2 linked regions of the Syntrophobacter fumaroxidans MPOB genome follow. The protein of the gene in region 1 interacts with the protein of each later gene in a pairwise test. Links are inferred from orthologs where the notes say so. Each region holds a gene or a part of one and is shown in the gene's direction. Other genes may lie near its edges. The genes, in order: selB and serC.

Evidence for each region.
Region 2: the proteins of selB (region 1) and serC interact in binary tests that used the Escherichia coli proteins (3 or more experiments, as listed by UniProt). The link is inferred for Syntrophobacter fumaroxidans MPOB from one-to-one orthologs.

The regions. Positions count from the first base shown.
Region 1 is NC_008554.1:1,504,134-1,512,840, forward strand. Bases 3,043-5,953 are described here. They hold selB (selenocysteine-specific translation elongation factor), read left to right. Parts: upstream 3,043-3,489; coding sequence 3,490-5,418; downstream 5,419-5,953. Other genes in these bases: SFUM_RS06355 (aminotransferase class I/II-fold pyridoxal phosphate-dependent enzyme), read right to left, coding at 3,043-3,219; SFUM_RS06365 (Dabb family protein), read left to right, coding at 5,448-5,738; SFUM_RS06370 (M20 metallopeptidase family protein), read right to left, coding at 5,810-5,953. Also shown: SFUM_RS06345 (cofactor-independent phosphoglycerate mutase), read right to left, coding at 1-476; SFUM_RS06350 (homoserine dehydrogenase), read right to left, coding at 501-1,823; more of SFUM_RS06355, read right to left, coding at 2,032-3,042; more of SFUM_RS06370, read right to left, coding at 5,954-6,991; SFUM_RS06375 (acyl-CoA carboxylase subunit beta), read right to left, coding at 7,155-8,707. UniProt on the Escherichia coli protein: Translation factor necessary for the incorporation of selenocysteine into proteins. It probably replaces EF-Tu for the insertion of selenocysteine directed by the UGA codon. SelB binds GTP and GDP.
Region 2 is NC_008554.1:2,544,874-2,553,582, forward strand. Bases 2,316-5,228 are described here. They hold serC (3-phosphoserine/phosphohydroxythreonine transaminase), read left to right. Parts: upstream 2,316-3,187; coding sequence 3,188-4,270; downstream 4,271-5,228. Other genes in these bases: SFUM_RS10775 (HesA/MoeB/ThiF family protein), read right to left, coding at 2,316-2,643; leuS (leucine--tRNA ligase), read left to right, coding at 4,809-5,228. Outside these bases: SFUM_RS10770 (leucyl aminopeptidase), read right to left, coding at 19-1,536; more of SFUM_RS10775, read right to left, coding at 1,777-2,315; more of leuS, read left to right, coding at 5,229-7,298; SFUM_RS10795 (LptE family protein), read left to right, coding at 7,329-7,883; holA (DNA polymerase III subunit delta), read left to right, coding at 7,886-8,709. UniProt on the Escherichia coli protein: Catalyzes the reversible conversion of 3-phosphohydroxypyruvate to phosphoserine and of 3-hydroxy-2-oxo-4-phosphonooxybutanoate to phosphohydroxythreonine. Is involved in both pyridoxine and serine biosynthesis.

The DNA.
Region 1 (8,707 bases):
GGCCAAACCAGCAAATGGCGGTAGCTCACCCCCGGATACAGCCTCAAAACACTGCCGGCCGTCGCCTCCTGGAGCGCCGAGATCAGCTCCCGGGATTCGGGCGTGGAGATGTGCCCCGCCGAGTAGTCGGCCATCCGCATGACCCCCGAGGCATCGCGCCGAAGGTTCACCAGGTTGCAACGAAAGGCCAGATCCCGCTCCTCCAGGCGAATCCCCATGGAAGCGGCCTCCAACGGGGCCCGTCCGGTATGATAGATCCGCGGATCATAACCGAGCAGGCTCATATTGGCGACATCGCTGCCCGGCTCCATGCAGTCCGGGATGGTCCTGGCCATCCCCAATCGACCACGGGAGCTGAGCCGGTCCAGGTGTGGGGTGGAAGCCGCCTCCAGCGGTGTTCTGCCGTTCAGCTCCGCAAGCGGGTAGTCGCCCATCCCGTCGCCCACCAGAATCACGTATTTCTTTTCCATTTGCATCTCGACGATGAAGACCGACGGTCGTCAGAAGAAATTGTTCGTTTCCTGGTTTTCGATCCGAATGATCTGAGTCGGAGCCGTCACGATATCGAGCTGGTCGATTTCGGCCAGTGCCGCCCTCACATTACTCTCCAGCGCTTCGTGAGTCAGCATCACGATGGGTACCGAAGAAGCCTTCCGACGACCCTTTTGGATCACCGCGGCGATGCTGATGTGGAATTTCCCCAGAATCCCCGAGACCTTCGACAGGACTCCGGGCTGATCGAGGGCGGAAAAACGGAAATAGTAACAGGTGGAGACATCGGCTATCGGCTTTATCGCGATTTCGGCCAATCGATCCGGCTGGAAAGCGAGCGCCGGGACTCGTCCCGGGGTGCTGCCGAGGATGTCGCGAGCCAGGTCGATCAGATCGCCGACCACGGCGCTTCCCGTCGGCATCATGCCCGCCCCCATGCCGTAGAGCATGATATTCCCCACCGCATTGCCCTGAACATGCACGGCGTTGTAAGCCCCCTTTACGCTGGCGAGCACATGATGACGCGGTATGAGCGTCGGATGCACCCGGGTTTCGATGCGTCCGTCCATGTGGCGCGCGATGGCGAGCAATTTCAGACTGTAGCCGAATTCCTCCCCGAATTGAATATCGTCAGGGTCGATGTGCGAGATGCCTTCCGTGTAAACCTCGTCGAAACGAATGGGAGTGCCGAAGGACAGGGCGCTCGCTATGGCCAGCTTGTGTGCCGTGTCGATTCCTTCCACGTCGAGCGCCGGGTTCGCTTCGGCGTACCCCATCTGCTGGGCCTCGCCCAGAGCGTCTTCGAAGGAAAGCCCCCCTTCCGCCATGCGGGTGAGGATATAGTTGGCCGTGCCGTTCAGGATACCGAAAATCGTCTGGATACGGTTTCCCGCGAGCCCTTCGCGCAAAGCCTTGATGAGCGGGATTCCTCCAGCCACGGAAGCCTCGAAGCCGATGGCGCGCCCCCGCTCGGCCGCAACCCGGAACAGTTCGTTGCCGGAATGCGCCAGCAGCGCCTTGTTCGCCGTAACCACGTGCTTGCCGGAATCGATCGCCCGGCGAATGACCTCCCGCGCCGCATCCAGCCCTCCGATCAATTCCACCACGATGTCGATGTCCGGGTCGTTGAGAATGTCGTCAATACGGTTGGTCAGCAGGTCCCGCGGCACCGACACGGGCCTCGGTCGGTCGATATCCAGATCGGCCACGCGCCGCAATTCGAGCGGCACTCCAAGGCGATTCCGTATGTCCGCCTCATTTTCGCGCAACACCTGGATGACCCCGCAACCCACCGTCCCCCAACCGATCAGTCCAACTCTGATAGAGCGCATCTCACCCTCGAATTTCGAAATGGCCAAAAAAACCGAGCGCCCCGGAACACGGAGGCGCCCGAAGACATGCGAGCCGGCCGGGGGCAGGGTCTCCGTCCCATTCGGGACGCCTCCCCGTCTCAATAATGAATCGCCGGCGCGGGTCTTTGGCTCGTGTGCGTGCAAATGGCCGACAGCGTCAAGCCGCCGCGCCGTCCTCCATCTTTGCCTACTTGTGGTTGAACGCCCGCCGCAATCCTCTTATCGCCTGCTTAGTCCGCATCTCGTTCTCGACCAGGGCGAACCGGACGTATTCATCGCCGTATTCTCCAAAACCCAAGCCGGGAGAGACGGCAACCTTGGCCTCCTCGATCAGGAGCTTGGAAAACTCCACCGAACCCATGGCTCTGAACCGTTCCGGAATTCGCGCCCAGACGAACATCGTTCCCTTGGGCTTCTCCAGAGGCCAACCGATGCGGTTCAGTCCGTCCACCAGCACGTCACGCCGGGACTGGTAGACCGATACAATGCGGTCCACGCAGTCCTGGTCGCTCTGCAACGCGATGGTCGCCGCGATCTGGATCGGCTGGAACACACCATAATCCAGGTAGCTCTTGATCCGGGTGAGCGCGGAAACCATCTCTTCGTTTCCCACGCAGAACCCGACCCGCCACCCCGCCATGCTGTAACTTTTCGACATGGAAAAAAATTCGACTCCGACGTCCTTGGCGCCCGGCACCTGCAGAAAACTGGGCGCTTCATACCCGTCAAAGGCAAGATCGGCATAAGCCAGGTCGTGAATCACCATCATGTGGTGTTCTTTTGCGAAGTCCACGATCTTCCGGAAGAAATCCAGGTCCACCACGGTCGTGGTCGGATTGTGAGGAAAGGAAATGATCAGCAGTTTCGGTCTGGGCCAGGTTTGCTTCGTGGCGGATTCGAGATCTTCCAGAAAATTCCGGTCAGGCCCGATGGGGATGGACCTGACGTCTCCTCCGGCAATGATCGCGGAATAGGGGTGAATGGGGTAAGTGGGATTGGGAGAGAAAACCACGTCACCGGGGCTGACCAGCACCAGCACCAGGTGAGAAAGCCCCTCCTTGGCGCCGATGGTGACCACTGCCTCCCGCTCCGGATCGATCTCTACATTGTAGCGGCGGCGGTACCATGTGGCGATGCCCTCGCGAAGCTTGGTGATTCCCCTGGAAGCTGAATAGCGGTGATTGTGCGCCTTGCGGACGGCTTCGACCAGCTTGTCGATGATGTGCTTGGGAGTGGGAAGGTCCGGGTTTCCCATTCCGAGGTCGATAATATCCTCACCGGCCCTTCGCCGTTCCATTTTCAAGGCATTGACCTGGGCAAAGACGTACGGCGGCAGCCGGTACATCCGACTGCGCTGTGCAATGTTGAAATTCATGGCTTCTCTTCCTCCATTTTAAACTTTAGAAATTTATACGAGAGGTTTTCCATTGTCAAAATCTTTCAGGCACCCCGATGTCGGGAATTGCGCACATGAACCGGCGGAAGCTCCGGACATGAGCCGGCAATGCCGCTTCCGGAATGCTCAAACGCGCCGCGATGGACGGAAACCCCTTGTATTCGGCGGGATCGTTCTGTTAAGGTACGGCCATTTCGGCCCGGACTGAATTCGGTAATTCTATAAACGTTGATCGGATAAGGCAAGCCAATGAAGCAGGTCATTTTAGGCACGGCGGGACACATCGATCACGGCAAAACCTCATTGATCAGAGCGCTTACCGGCATCGACACGGATCGCCTCAAGGAAGAGAAGCTCAGGGGCATCACCATCGAGCTCGGGTTTGCCCACATGGATCTCCCCGACGGAAACCGGCTCGGCATTGTCGACGTCCCGGGCCACGAGCGGTTTGTCAAGCACATGGTCGCCGGCGCGACCGGGATCGACCTGGTTGCGCTCGTTATTGCCGCCGATGAGGGGGTCATGCCCCAAACCCGGGAACATATGGAGATCTGCGAACTGCTTCGCGTCAAGCAGGGATTGGTCGTACTCACCAAGATCGACCTGGTGGACGATCCCGACTGGCTCGAGATGGTGCGTGAAGACGTCGCGGATTTTCTCAAGGGCACTTTCCTGGAAGGGGCGCCGATCCTTTCCGTCTCGGCGGCCACCGGAGAGGGGATCGGCGAGCTCAAGCAGGCACTGACCCGCCTTTATGAAGAAGTTGAACCCCGGAGCGTCGAAGGACCGTTCCGCCTGCCTGTGGACCGGGTGTTCACCATGCGCGGATTCGGGACCGTCATCACCGGCACGAGCATGTCGGGCCGGCTGCGCATCGGTGATCCGGTCATGATCTACCCCTCGGAGCTGAAATCGAAAGTGAGGGGGCTTCAGGTGCACAGCAAGGAAGTCCAGGAAGTCCTTCCCGGACAGCGAACCGCCATCAATCTGCAAGGCATGGAACGGGCGTTGATCCAGCGGGGGGATGTGGTGGCCACCCCGGGGGCCGTCGTGGCAACCCATATGGTCGACGTGCAAATGGAGCTCCTGGCCGCGGCGCCGCGCCCTCTCAAGCACAGGGCAAAGGTCCGGTTTCATACCGGCACCGCCGAACACATCGCCACCGTGGTTCTCCTCGACCGGGTGGAACTGCTCGCGGGAGAAGGAGCCTTCGCCCAGATCCGCCTGGATCAGCCCATTGCCGCATTGCGCGGAGACCGTTTCGTGGTCAGGTCCTACTCCCCTGTCCAGACCATCGGAGGGGGGAGCATCCTGAATCCGCTGCCCCGAAAACACAAGGGCCACGAAAAACGCGAAGCCGCCAAGGCCCTCGAGACCCTCTCCAATAGCAACGACGCCGAGATTCTTGTATGGCATATCCGGGCCGCCGGATGGGCCGGCCTGTCCCAGGACGAACTGCAGGTTCGCGCCAATGTGTCCCCCAAAACCACTGAAAAAGAGCTGCACCGGCTGATCAGCCAAAAGACCGTCACCCTGTTCGACAAGGACAACCGGCGCCTCATCGACCGGCAAGCCCTGGAAGAACTCCGCCAGGCCGTCCTGAGCACCCTTGCCGAGTACCACAAACGCTTTCCCCTGAAGACGGGCATGCCCAAGGAGGAGCTTTCGGCACAGCTCGGCAAGCCGGTTGAAGTCAAGCTGTATAATTTCGCCTTGAGGAGTCTCACCGATGAGGACCGCATCGCACAGGAAATGGAGTGGGTGCGTCTGAAGTCCCATAAGATCGATCTTTCCGGGGACGAGGATGTCATTCGGCGAAAGATCGAGCAGGTCTTTCGCGCCGCGGGCCTTCAACCGCCGTTCGTCAAAGAGATCGCCGCCGACCTGCCCGGCACTTCGCGGCAACACCAGGACGTGCTCGAATGGATGGTGTCCCAGGGGATCCTCGTCAAGGCAAAAGAGGACATCTATTTTCATGCCGCGGCCATGGCCGAGCTGCAAGCTCGACTGGTGGCGTTTCTCAAGGAGAACGGCGAGATTTCAACCCCTCAATTCAAGGAAATGACTCAGGCCAGCAGAAAATACACGATTCCGCTGCTCGAATACTTCGATTCGCAGAAGGTGACCATTCGCATCGGAGACATGCGCAGGCTGCGGGAAAGCAAGGCCGGCCAGTGACCGGAGCCGGCCGCACAGAGGAGAAATTGATGCTCAAGCACATCGTGTTCATCAAGTTCAAGAAGGACGCCACGGAAGCCGAAATCGCCGATATGGAGAAGGGCCTGCGCGCGCTCCCTTCCATCATCCCCGAAATCAAGGGATTCGAATTCGGGCGGGACGTGGTGCGCGCCGAGCGATCCTACGATTTCGCCCTGGTTGCGGCTTTCGCCGATCTCGACGCCATGAAACGCTACCAGGTTCACCCCAGTCACGTGGAAGTGGTGGGAAAAGTGAAAAAGGTCGCCGAAGGTCTGCTGGCCGTGGATTTCACCTACTAGGCGGTCAGGAGATTCGCCCCGCGCCCGCGACTCCGGGATCGTTTCTTTCCGGGCAATCACGGCACCGTCGTTCAGCCCGTTTGGGCAAAATGGGTGAGCAGGTCCGCCACGAGCTTCACCCCTACATCCAGGGCGCTTTCGTCAAAATCGAAGTGCGGCGAGTGGAGCCCGTGCGCAAACCCTTTGGCCGGATCGTGGCAGCCGAGACGTATCAATGCCCCGGGCCACCGCTGGAGAAAATAGGCAAAGTCTTCGGCCCCCATGGACGGGGGCTCCAGGAGAACGGATTCGGCGCCAAGTAGTCCCCGCGCCCTGTCCACGACATATTCGACCACGGACGGATGGTTCACCACGGGAGGATATCCCGAATCGATTTTCAGTTCGACGACCACGCCATGGGAAGATTCGAGCCCTCGCGCCGCCTCTTCCACGCGTCGCAACACCAGGTCCCGGACCTGGGATCGGAACGTCCGCAGGGTCCCCTCCATTCGCACTTCCTCGGGAATGATGTTGCGCGCCGTCCCCCCGTGAAAGCTGCCGATGGTGAGCACGGCACTGTCCAGAGGCGGCACGCTGCGGCTGACGATGCTTTGCAGTTGAGCGACGAAGTAGGACCCTGCGACGATCGGGTCCACGCACAGCTCGGGGTGCGCCCCGTGTCCTCCTTTTCCCACGATGCGAACGGAGATGCTGTCGGATGCCGCATTGCTCGTGGTTGCGGCAAGCGCGATCCTTCCGACGGGCAGCTCCGGATACATGTGCACCGCAAAAATCGCGTCGATCCGCTCCGGGTCGAACAGCCCGGTTTCGAGCATGGCCAGCGCGCCCCCGCGCCCGCCCTCCTCCGCGGGTTGAAAGATGAAAAGCACCTTCCCGCCGCCCCGTTCCGGCCAATCGTTCTCGAGCAGCAGCCGCAGGACGCCGAGCGCCACGGTCATGTGCCCGTCATGTCCGCAGGCGTGCATCATGCCGGGGTTGAGTGAGCCGTAGGGCACATCGCCGGCCTCATCCAACGGCAGAGCGTCCATGTCGGCGCGCAACGCCAGCGTTCCCCCCGGCCTCCGACATCCCAGGGCGGCAATCACCCCCGTGCCTCCAACCTCCCTGAGGTGTGGCACTCCAAGCGCGTCGAGAACCTCGCAGATCTTCGCGGCCGTCTTTTCCTCCCCGAATGCCGGTTCCGGATACCGGTGGAAGTGTCTTCTCAATTCCACGAGCCATTCATGCATGGGCGGCAGACCGCTGACGGGCATCTTCTCTCTCCGAACAAAAAAGCCCGCCTCCCCCGGCAAGGGAAAATCGGGCTTGATTTTTCCTCATAAGCCAACCCTGGCCCTGAAACCGAAAAAGGGCAGGATCGCAGGGCACCGCCCTCGATACCTGCCCTGGTTCGTCCAGTTTTAGGTCCCAGCGAGCCTACACGGGAATGTTGCCGTGCTTCTTCGGCGGCAGAGCCTGACGCTTCGAAGCCAGAATCTCAAAAGCCTCGATCAGGCGAGCGCGCGACTCGGACGGCATGATCACCGCGTCGATGTACCCTCTGGATGCCGCGATGTACGGATTGTAGAGGGCATTCCGGTAATTGTCGATCACTTCCTGCCGTTTGGCCACGGGATCCGCCGATTCGCTGATTTCTCTCCTGAAGATGACGTTTGCGGCGCCTTCAGCACCCATGACCGCGATTTCGGCGGTCGGCCAGGCAAACGCGAAATCGGCGCGCAGATCGCTGGAGCACATGGCCAGGTAGGATCCGCCGTAGTCTTTGCGGGTCGTCAGGGTGATCTTGGGCACGGTGGCTTCCGAGTAGCACCACAGAAGCTTGGCGCCGTGACGGATGATGCCGCCCCATTCCTGCACCTTCCCCGGGAGGTAGCCCGGCACGTCGGCGATGGTCAGCATCTGGATATTGAAGGCATCGCAGCACCGGATGAAGCGGGTCGCCTTGTCGGAGGAATCGCAGTCCAGGCAGCCGGCCAAAAACTTGGGCTGATTGGCGATGATGCCGAGGCTCCTGCCGTTCAGGCGGGCGTATCCCACCACCATGTTCGGGGCATAATGCTCATGCACCTCGAGAAATTCGCCGTCGTCGACGATAGACCGGATGACGTCTCTGATATCGTAGGCGCCCATCGGGTTTTCAGGAATGATGGTGTCCAGCTCGGGACAGAGCCTGGTGGGATTGTCCCCGGTGGCAACCATGGGCGGGTCTTCCATGTTGTTGTCGGGGAAATAGGCCAGCAGCTTCTTGATCTGCTCGATGCAGTCGGCATCGCTCTCACAGGCGAAGTGGGCGACACCGCTCTTGGAGTTGTGGGTCATGGCGCCGCCGAGCTCTTCCTGGGTGATGATTTCGCCCAGAACCGACTTGATGACGTCCGGACCGGTGATGAACATGAGGCCGGTCTTCTTCACCATGTAAATGAAATCGGTCATTGCGGGGGAGTACACCGCACCGCCGGCACAGGGGCCCATGATGGCGGAAACCTGGGGAATGACTCCCGATGCGATGGCATTGCGATAGAAGATCTGGCCGTAACCGGAAAGTGAATCCACACCTTCCTGGATGCGGGCGCCGCCGGAATCGTTGAAACCGACGAGCGGCTTGCCGGCTCTGAGCGCCAGGTCCATGACCTTCGTGATTTTCTTCGCGTGCATTTCGCCGAGGCTTCCGGCCCGCGCCGTGAAATCCTGCGCAAACGTGAACACCTGGCGTCCGTTGACCAGACCGTATCCCGTGATGACACCGTCAGCGGGAATGTCCACCTTATCAATCCCGAACAGGGTCCCTCTGTGTTTCACGAACATGTCGATTTCACGGAAGGTACCGGGATCAAAAAAGAGGTCTATCCTCTCACGAGCGGTCAGCTTGCCACGCTCATGTTGCTGGCCGACAGCCTTGGCGCCACCCATTTCCTTGATTTTCGCTTCCCGCTCACGCAGTTCCTTTAGCTTGTCTGCAACCCTTCCCA
Region 2 (8,709 bases), 1.0 Mb from region 1 along the record:
ATACTCACCCGACCCTCCTCATCGGATCCCGAGATCGGGCCACTGGAGGGCCAGTTCGGTGAGGGTTCGCACGCCGAAGCCCGTGCCGCCCCGCGGGGTGGTCCCCAGGTCCTTGTCGGTCCAGGCGGTCCCGGCGATGTCCAGGTGTGCCCAGGGCGTCGTGTCGGGCACAAACTGCTTCAGGAACATGCCTCCGACGATGCTCCCGGCCGTGCGGTCCCCGACGTTCTTGAAATCGGCCACGTCGCTCTTGAGGTAATCGAAGTAGAGGTCGTAGAGCGGGAGGGGCCACAGCCGTTCGCCGACCTGGGCGCCGATATCGACCACGGCCTCGGCCAGGATGTCCCGGTTGGCCATGACCGCGGCCACCCGCTGACCGAGAGCGATGATGACGGCAGCCGTGAGGGTGGCGATGTCGAAAACGGCAGCGGGTTTGTACCGCATCGCGTAGGTCAGCGCGTCACAGAGCACCATCCTGCCTTCCGCGTCGGTGCTGATCACCTCGACGGTCAGACCCGACATGGTCCGGATCACGTCCCCGGGCTTGTAAGCGTTCCCCCCCGGCATGTTCTCCGTGCACGGCATGATCCCCACCACATGCCGGTCTGATCCCAGACGGCCAAGGGTTTCGAAGGCCCCAAGGACGGCGGCCGCCCCGGCCATGTCCTGCTTCATCTCTTCCAGGTGGTCCCGCGGCTTGAGCGAGATCCCGCCGGTGTCGAAAGTGATCCCCTTGCCGACGAAAACAATGGGCGACTCCCGCCGGTCCGCTTCGGGAAAGCGTTCCAGCACGATCATGCACGCCGGTTGACGGCTGCCCCGCGCGACGGCGGCGAAGCCCCCCATTCCCATGGACTCCGCCTTTTCCAGGCCGATGACCTCGATCCGGCAGCCGTCCCGGTCGGCCAAGCGCCGCGCGCAGTCGGCCAGGAAGGCCGGAGTCGCCCGGTTGGCGGGCGAGGACACGAGGTCTCTCGCCAGGATAATCCCGGCCGCGGCGGCAGCAGCCGCACCGGGCAAGGCACGCAACTCCGGCGTGGTTTCGTACTCGTTCAGGACCACCAGGCGTGAGGGAGCCGCGCTCGGCGCGATGTCCCTGGTCTTGAGCTCCTCGTAGCGGTGCAGACCGGTCAGCCCCCCGATGAGCGCCTCCTTGAGCGCCGAATCCACCATCAGGGGGAGGCCGTAAAAGGAACGCAGGCAAAAGGCCGGGCGGGCGAGGCGCAGCTCGCGGCACCGGTTCAACGCGGCGGCCGCGCTGCCCTGGAGCCGCTCCATGTCGAATTTCTCCCTGGTCCCCAGCCCGGCCATGACGACCCGGGGGATATTCGCTTCGGGCGGACCGTAGCACACCGCGACTTCCTGGTATTTCCCCTGAAAATCGCGGAGCACCGGCGAGGCCGACAGCCACTGCCCGTGCTGATCGAGCCAGCGCTTGAATCCGGGCAGGGGTTCTGTTGCTTCCTCGAGACCGAAAAAAATGAGCGCGTCCGCCCTCCATTCGGAAGCCGGACCGATCTGCCAATCGATTTCCATCCATTTCTCCTCGGTGACTCGGGTTTCCGGGGCAGCCGACGCCCGGCTGCAAACGCGCAGCCGCCGTGCCGGACATCGGCGAAAAACGACATCACGCCGTGCATCCGAAAGATTCGTCCCTGCCGACGTCGCGTTCGGCCCCCGCCGTCACGCGACCCGGCGATACGGCGCACTTGAGTCCACCCCGGAAAAACGGCATCGCCGGGAAAAACGTGCCGTGATCCAGGGGACCGGCAATCGTTACCCGGGGCCGTGCCCCTCCGCGGGCCCGGGGCTTTCCAGGGGGACGATTTCCATCGCCCCCGTTTCACCGTCAAAATAGAGCAGCCGGCCTGCGTAGGCGGGTTGCCTGCCCGCAAGAATGCGGATGGCTTCCAAAGCCTGGAGGCCCGCGATCACCGCGGGAGTGGGGCCAAGCACTCCCATCCGCTCCTCCGACGGGTCCTTTACCGTGCGCGATCCGTATATGCTGGAGAGTCGCAGCGGCGAATCCGGCAGGAACGTGCAAACCTGCCCCCACCACCCCGCGGCCGCCCCGTGCACGAAAGGAATTCCCAGTCGGCGGGCCGCATCGGCCAGGATGAACCGCGCGGGCAGATCATCCAGCGCATCGAGCACGACGTCCGCACCCTCGATGAACTCTTCCGCGTTGCCCGCATCCACGGCCTGGGGGTAGACCCTTACATCCACGAACGGATTGACGCACCGTATTCTTTCCTCGGCCACATGAACCTTCGGCCGCGACATGTGCCCGGTATCGCAAAACAGCTGCCGGTTGAGGTTCGTCGGGAAAAAAATGTCCTTGTCCGCAATCCCGATCGACCCGATCCCGGCCCTCGCCGCCAGGTTGACCAGGTGCCCTCCGAGTCCCCCGCAGCCGCAGATGAAAACCGTGCTCTCGCAAAGCTTCAGCTGCTCGTCGAGGCTCAGCGCGGAGAAGTTCTTCAGATAGCGCAACGGGGTGATGCCGTATCGAATCGCCTCCGCCACGGCTTGGCGCGGAATCCGCCCTTTCTCCGAAGCCCATTCGAGCAGGGAGCGGTCATCGATCACCAACCTCGATTCGCCCTCGTATTCCACGGGAAATGAGATGTATTTCAATTCCATGGACGTCCCCAGGAACCTCCGGCCCGGAACGCGCCTTGTTCATGGCATGCCGGGGCCGTCGCTTGCCCGAGTGAGCCGGAATCCGCGAAGCCCCGATACCGATCTGCCCTGAAGATACCGCCTTTCACGCTTCGCGGGCGATGCGGGCATCATGAGGAACCGCGTTCGGAACGAGACTCCCGGAATGTGACGGAAGTGCGGGTCAACAATCCCCTCATCCCCCCCGGAGTCGGCCCCGTTCCCTTCAATTCGGCGCTCGAGCAGCAAAAACATACACAAGTCCCGGCTCGGCCGCAACGGAAATGCTTGACGGAAACAGTCCGCCACGGACGGCTCCCCGTGACCGGATTTCCGGCCGGGCCACGCGGCGCAAATGCCCGGTGGAAGCGGTGCGCCGCGGCATCCGATCGCCTGTCGGAAAAAGTGCAAACGCCCCGGAAATACTCGTTGACAAAGAAAAGGTCCCTCATTAGCCTAATCGATCACCTCAAGTTGACAATGCGGATGTTGCTGTTGGATTCTTCAGAGAAAAAAGGAAACGATCATGGCGAAACGCATCTATAACTTCAACGCCGGTCCCGCCGTCCTGCCGCTACCCGTGCTCGAGGAAATGCAGCGCGAAATGTTGGATTTTCACGGCTCCGGCATGTCGATCCTGGAAGTCAGCCATCGTTCGAAATGGTTTGAAGACGTACTCGATGAAGCCATCGTTCGGATCAAGCGGCTTCTCAAGCTGGACGATACGTATCAGGTGCTTTTCCTGCAGGGCGGGGCCAGCTTGCAGTTCTGCATGGTCCCGATGAACTTGGCGCTGCCCGGGAAGCCGGTCTCCTATGTCGAGACCGATATGTGGTCCACCAAGGCCATCCAGGAAGCGCGTATCCAGGGCAAGGAAGTCGAGGTCGCCGCCAGCTCAGGAGACCGCGAGTTCACCTACATACCCGGGCAGGTGAAGGTCCGTCCCGATTCGGCCTACCTGCACATCACGTCCAACAACACCATCCGGGGGACGCAGTGGCACTCATTCCCCGATACCGGGAACATCCCGCTGGTGAGCGATATGTCCTCGGACATCTTCAGCCGGGTGTTCGATCCGAAGCCTTTCGGGCTCATCTACGCCGGAGCGCAGAAGAACGCCGGCCCGGCGGGCGTCACCCTCGTGATCGTGCGCGAGGACATGCTGAAGCGGGTTCCCAAAGAACTGCCGACCATGTTGAAGTACACCACGTTTTCGGAAAAGAAGTCCATGTTCAACACCCCGCCCTGCTTTGCCATTTACACGGTCAGCCTGGTGACGAAATGGCTCGAGGAGACCGTCGGGGGCATCGCCAGGATGGAAGAGCAAAATCGCCGGAAAGGCGAGACCCTCTACCGCTATCTCGACAGCCAGGACTATTACAGGGGGACGGCGGAACCCGATTCCCGGTCGCTGATGAACGTAACGTTCCGGCTGCCGGACGCCGCCCTGGACAAGTTCGTGAAGGAAGCCACCGCCGCGGGACTCGGCGGGCTGAAAGGGCACCGTTCGGTGGGAGGTTGCCGGGCGTCCCTGTACAATGCCACGCCCCTGGAAGGCGTGGAGGCGCTCGTGGACTTCATGAAGGAATTCGTGCGAAAGAACGGATAGCCCGGCGGAAGACGGTCCAGGCCCGCCTCGCCTCGGCGGGGCGGGACTGGAAATCGGGGGCGGCGTTCCCAACCGAACCGGCACGAGGCGCGGCGATTCGGGCAGCCCTGATGTGCCCGGGCAAGGCAAGCGCTGCATGTGCGCCGGCCTCGCCCCTCCGGGTCAATCGTCTTGACGGCCGGGACTCCTCCGGTTGCACCCTGTTGCACGCGACTGTTTCGCCCCCGAACGAGGGGGGACACCGGTGCAACGATTGGGAAAGAGAGAGGGAATGAGCGCCTCGCCTCGGCGGGGCGGGACTCCGTTCGAAAGCGTCACTCCGAGCTGTCCGTTCCCAGGCTCCGGCTTGACTGACGGGGCGGCCCCTCTGTTTGAAGCCTTCTCTCCGGTCCGACTCCCGCATCTTCCGTCTCCCTCCCGCTCGGGCCTTGATGTTGCTAAAAAGCCCGGACTGTGCTAAAAAAACTGCGATTTATTCCGGCGAGTTCCGTTGTGCGGGGGTGCCGCGCAAACCCTATCGAGCAAAATGAGGCGGATGATGGACTATAAATATGCACCGAAGCGTATCGAGAAGAAATGGCAGGAACATTGGGAACGGGAAAAGCTCTTCGAGGTTTCCGAGATTCCCGGCCGGGAGAAGTTCTATCTCCTGGAAATGTTCCCCTATCCCTCGGGGCGCATCCATATGGGGCACGTCCGCAACTATTCGATCGGGGACGTGGTCGCCCGCTTCCTGAGGATGCGGGGCTACAATGTGCTGCACCCCATGGGGTGGGACGCGTTCGGCATGCCGGCCGAAAACGCCGCGATCAAGGCGAAAACCCACCCTGCCCGCTGGACCTACGAGAACATCGCGTACATGCGCAGCCAGTTGAAGCAATTGGGATTTTCCTACGACTGGTCCCGCGAATTCGCCACCTGCGACGTGTCCTACTACCGCTGGGAGCAGCTGTTCTTCCTGAAGATGTACGAAAAGGGGCTGGCGTACAAGCGCAGCGCGTACGTCAACTGGTGCGGCACCTGCCTGACGGTCCTCGCCAACGAGCAGGTCGAAGGCGGGGCATGCTGGCGTTGCGACCAGCCCGTGGTCCAGAAGGAAATGGAACAGTGGTTCTTTAAAATCACCGATTACGTGGAAGAACTGCTGGATTATACCCACCGGCTGCCGGGCTGGCCGGAGCGGGTGCTCACCATGCAGCAGAACTGGATCGGCAAGAGCCTTGGAAGCAAGCTCCTGTTTCCCCTGGCATCCGGGGACGGTTCCATCACGGTGTTCACCACGCGCGCCGACACGCTCTTCGGGGCGACGTTCATGAGCCTGGCCCCCGAACACCCCCTGGTGGAGGGGCTCTGTCGTGGAAATCCCCAGGAATCCGAAGTGCTGCGGTTCGTCCAGGCCGCCAAGCAGGCGAAGCGCAACGACCGTGAGGCCGAGCTGCTCGAAAAGGAGGGGGTTTTCACCGGAAGCTGCTGCATCAACCCGGTCACCGGGGCGAAAATGCCGATTTACGTCGCCAACTTCGTGGTGATGGAATACGGTACGGGAGCGGTCATGGCCGTTCCCGCCCACGATCAGCGCGACTTCGAATTCGCGCGCAAATACGGGCTGCCCGTCAAGGTGGTCATCAAGCCGGCCGATGCGGCGGCCGCTCCGGCCGCGCAGGAACTGTCCGCGGCCTTCGAAGACGACGGCGTGCTGGTCGATTCCGGCGCGTATTCGGGCATGGCGTCCGCCGAGGCCCGCACCGCCATCACCGCGGACCTGGCCGGGAAGGGCCTCGGGGAGCAAACCGTCCAGTACCGGCTGAGAGACTGGGGGATTTCACGTCAGCGTTATTGGGGTGCCCCCATCCCGATCGTCTATTGCGACAAGTGTGGAACCGTTCCCGTTCCCGAAAAGGATCTGCCGGTGGTTCTGCCGACGGACGTCGCGCTGCTGCCCAACGGCGCCTCCCCCCTTCCGGCGCACGCTCCTTTCCTCAACACCGACTGTCCGCGTTGTGGCGGTCCCGCACGCCGGGAAACGGACACCATGGACACCTTCGTGGAATCGTCCTGGTATTTTGCCCGGTTTGCGTGTGCGAGGTACGATCAGGGGCCGCTCGATCTGCCCAAAGTCAAGTACTGGATGCCCGTGGACCAGTACATCGGCGGCATCGAACACGCCGTGCTCCACCTGCTGTATTCGCGTTTCTTCGTGAAGGTGCTGCGGGACATGGGGGCGCTCGAGGTCGACGAACCCTTCAGGAACCTGCTCACCCAGGGCATGGTGATCAAGGACGGGGCCAAGATGAGCAAGTCCAAGGGGAACGTGGTGGACCCGGACGACATGATCAAGGCCTACGGCGCGGACACGGTGCGCCTCTTCTGCCTGTTCGCCTCCCCGCCCGAAAAGGATCTGGAATGGAGCGACCAGGGCGTGGAAGGGTCATTCCGGTTCCTGTCCCGGATCTGGCGACTGGTTTCCGACAATCTCGACGCCTTGCGGTCCGCGCCGCGCCACAACGGCGGCGGAGCGCTTCCGGAACCGCTTGAAGCCCTGCATCGCAAGACGCACCAGACCATCAAGAAGGTGACCGAAGACATCCGGGACCGCTTCCATTTCAACACGGCCATCGCGGCGATCATGGAACTGGTGAACCAGATTTACCAGGTGGTGGAAGGCGGCTCCAGGGCCGGGAACATCTGGCCGGTGGTGAAGGAGGCGGTGGAGGCGCTGATCCTGCTCGTCTCTCCCATGGCGCCGCACATCGCCGAAGAGATCTGGCACGAACTGGGACATACCCGAAGCGTTCTGCTCGAACCCTGGCCCGAATGGAGCGGGAAAGCCCTGCAGGCCGAAGAAGTCATGCTCGTGGTGCAGGTGAACGGGAGACTGCGCAGTCGGATCACCGTTCCCTCCGACGCGACCCCGGAGCAGATGGAAGCGGCCGCGCTGGCCGATTCCCGCGTGCAGGAATTCATTGCCGGAAAGCCGGTGAGGAAGGTCGTCGTCGTTCCGAAAAAGATCATCAACGTCGTCGTATAGGCCGCCTTCCGGCAGAAAGAGCGCAACGTCATGCAAATCCGTTCGAGACTCCTCATCGTCGCGGTTGTTCTGCTGCTCTGCACGACAGGGTGCGGGTATCACTTCTCCGGAGAGGGGCCGGGACCGAAGCCGGGGTTGCACAATATCGCCATCCCCGTTTTCGAGAACAAGACTTCGGAACCCGACCTGGGCGCCATCTTTGCCGGAGAGTTGCGCAAGGAATTCATGCGCAGAGGCTCGATGCGGGTCGTGCCCCAGGACGAGGCGGAAGCCGTCTTCAGGGGAATCATCACCAACATTTACAGTTCCGCGGTTGCCCACCGCGATCTTCCCCTCACTTACAACAATGCGCTGGCCATCGAAACGCGGCTTTACGTGGTTTTGGAAATCCGGTGCATTGAGATCAAGACGGGAAAAGTGCTGTGGCAGGATCCGAATTTCACCTATTTCAAAGTATACCGGCAGCTTCGCAATGCGCAGGACCCCGATCCGATCTTCAGCTTCGACAGCCGCAAGGGAGCGCTGCAGTTCCTTGCGAAAGAAATGTCAACCCGCATTCATGACCGCTTTCTGAGCAATTTTTGACCATGCCGGCCGATGAATTCTTCAGGCGTCTCGAACGGGAACCTCTGTCGCCCGTCTATTTCCTGGTCGGGGAGGCGGAGCTGTTGATCGAGGAGGCCTGGAAACGGCTCGTGGAGAAGATCGCCTCGGGCGGAGCCCGCGCGTTCAACGGGGAACGCTACCAGGCGAAGGAATACACCGCCGCGGAGATGGTGGCCGGGCTGCGCGCCCTTCCCATGTTTGCCCCGAAACGGCTGCTCATGGTCCGCCACATCGAAAACTGGCCCGAAGAACAGCGCAAGATCCTGCTTTCCTACCTCGCCCGCCCATTCCCGACGGCATGCCTGGTGCTCACGCTTTCCGGTAAAAAGGGGCTGGAGAAAATCGAAGCGGCGGTGACGGCGGTTGGAACCGTCGTCCACCTTCACGGCCCGTCGGAGAGGGAACTGCCCCGCTGGCTGCGGGACCGGGCCCGGCAGCGGGGGAAGGAACTCTCCTTCCAGGCCGCGATGCACCTCGCGGAACAAGTGGGAACCGACCTGCAAAGACTTGAAAGTGAGCTCGAGAAGCTCATCACCTATGTGGGCGACAACGCGGCCATCGAGGCCGACGATGTCCTGCAGGCAGTGAGCGCGCAACGCGGCCACACGATCTTCGAGCTGCTGGATGCCGTGGCGGAACGCAAGAGCGGGCGGACCCTGGCGATGCTGCGGTCCCTGCTGGCGGAAGGTCAGGCGCCGCTGCAGGTTCTGGCCATGATCGCGCGGCACGTCCGTCAGCTGTGGCAGGTGAAGAGCGCCCTGGAAGAAGGGATGCCGCTGCCGCAGGCGGCCCGCAAGTTCAACAT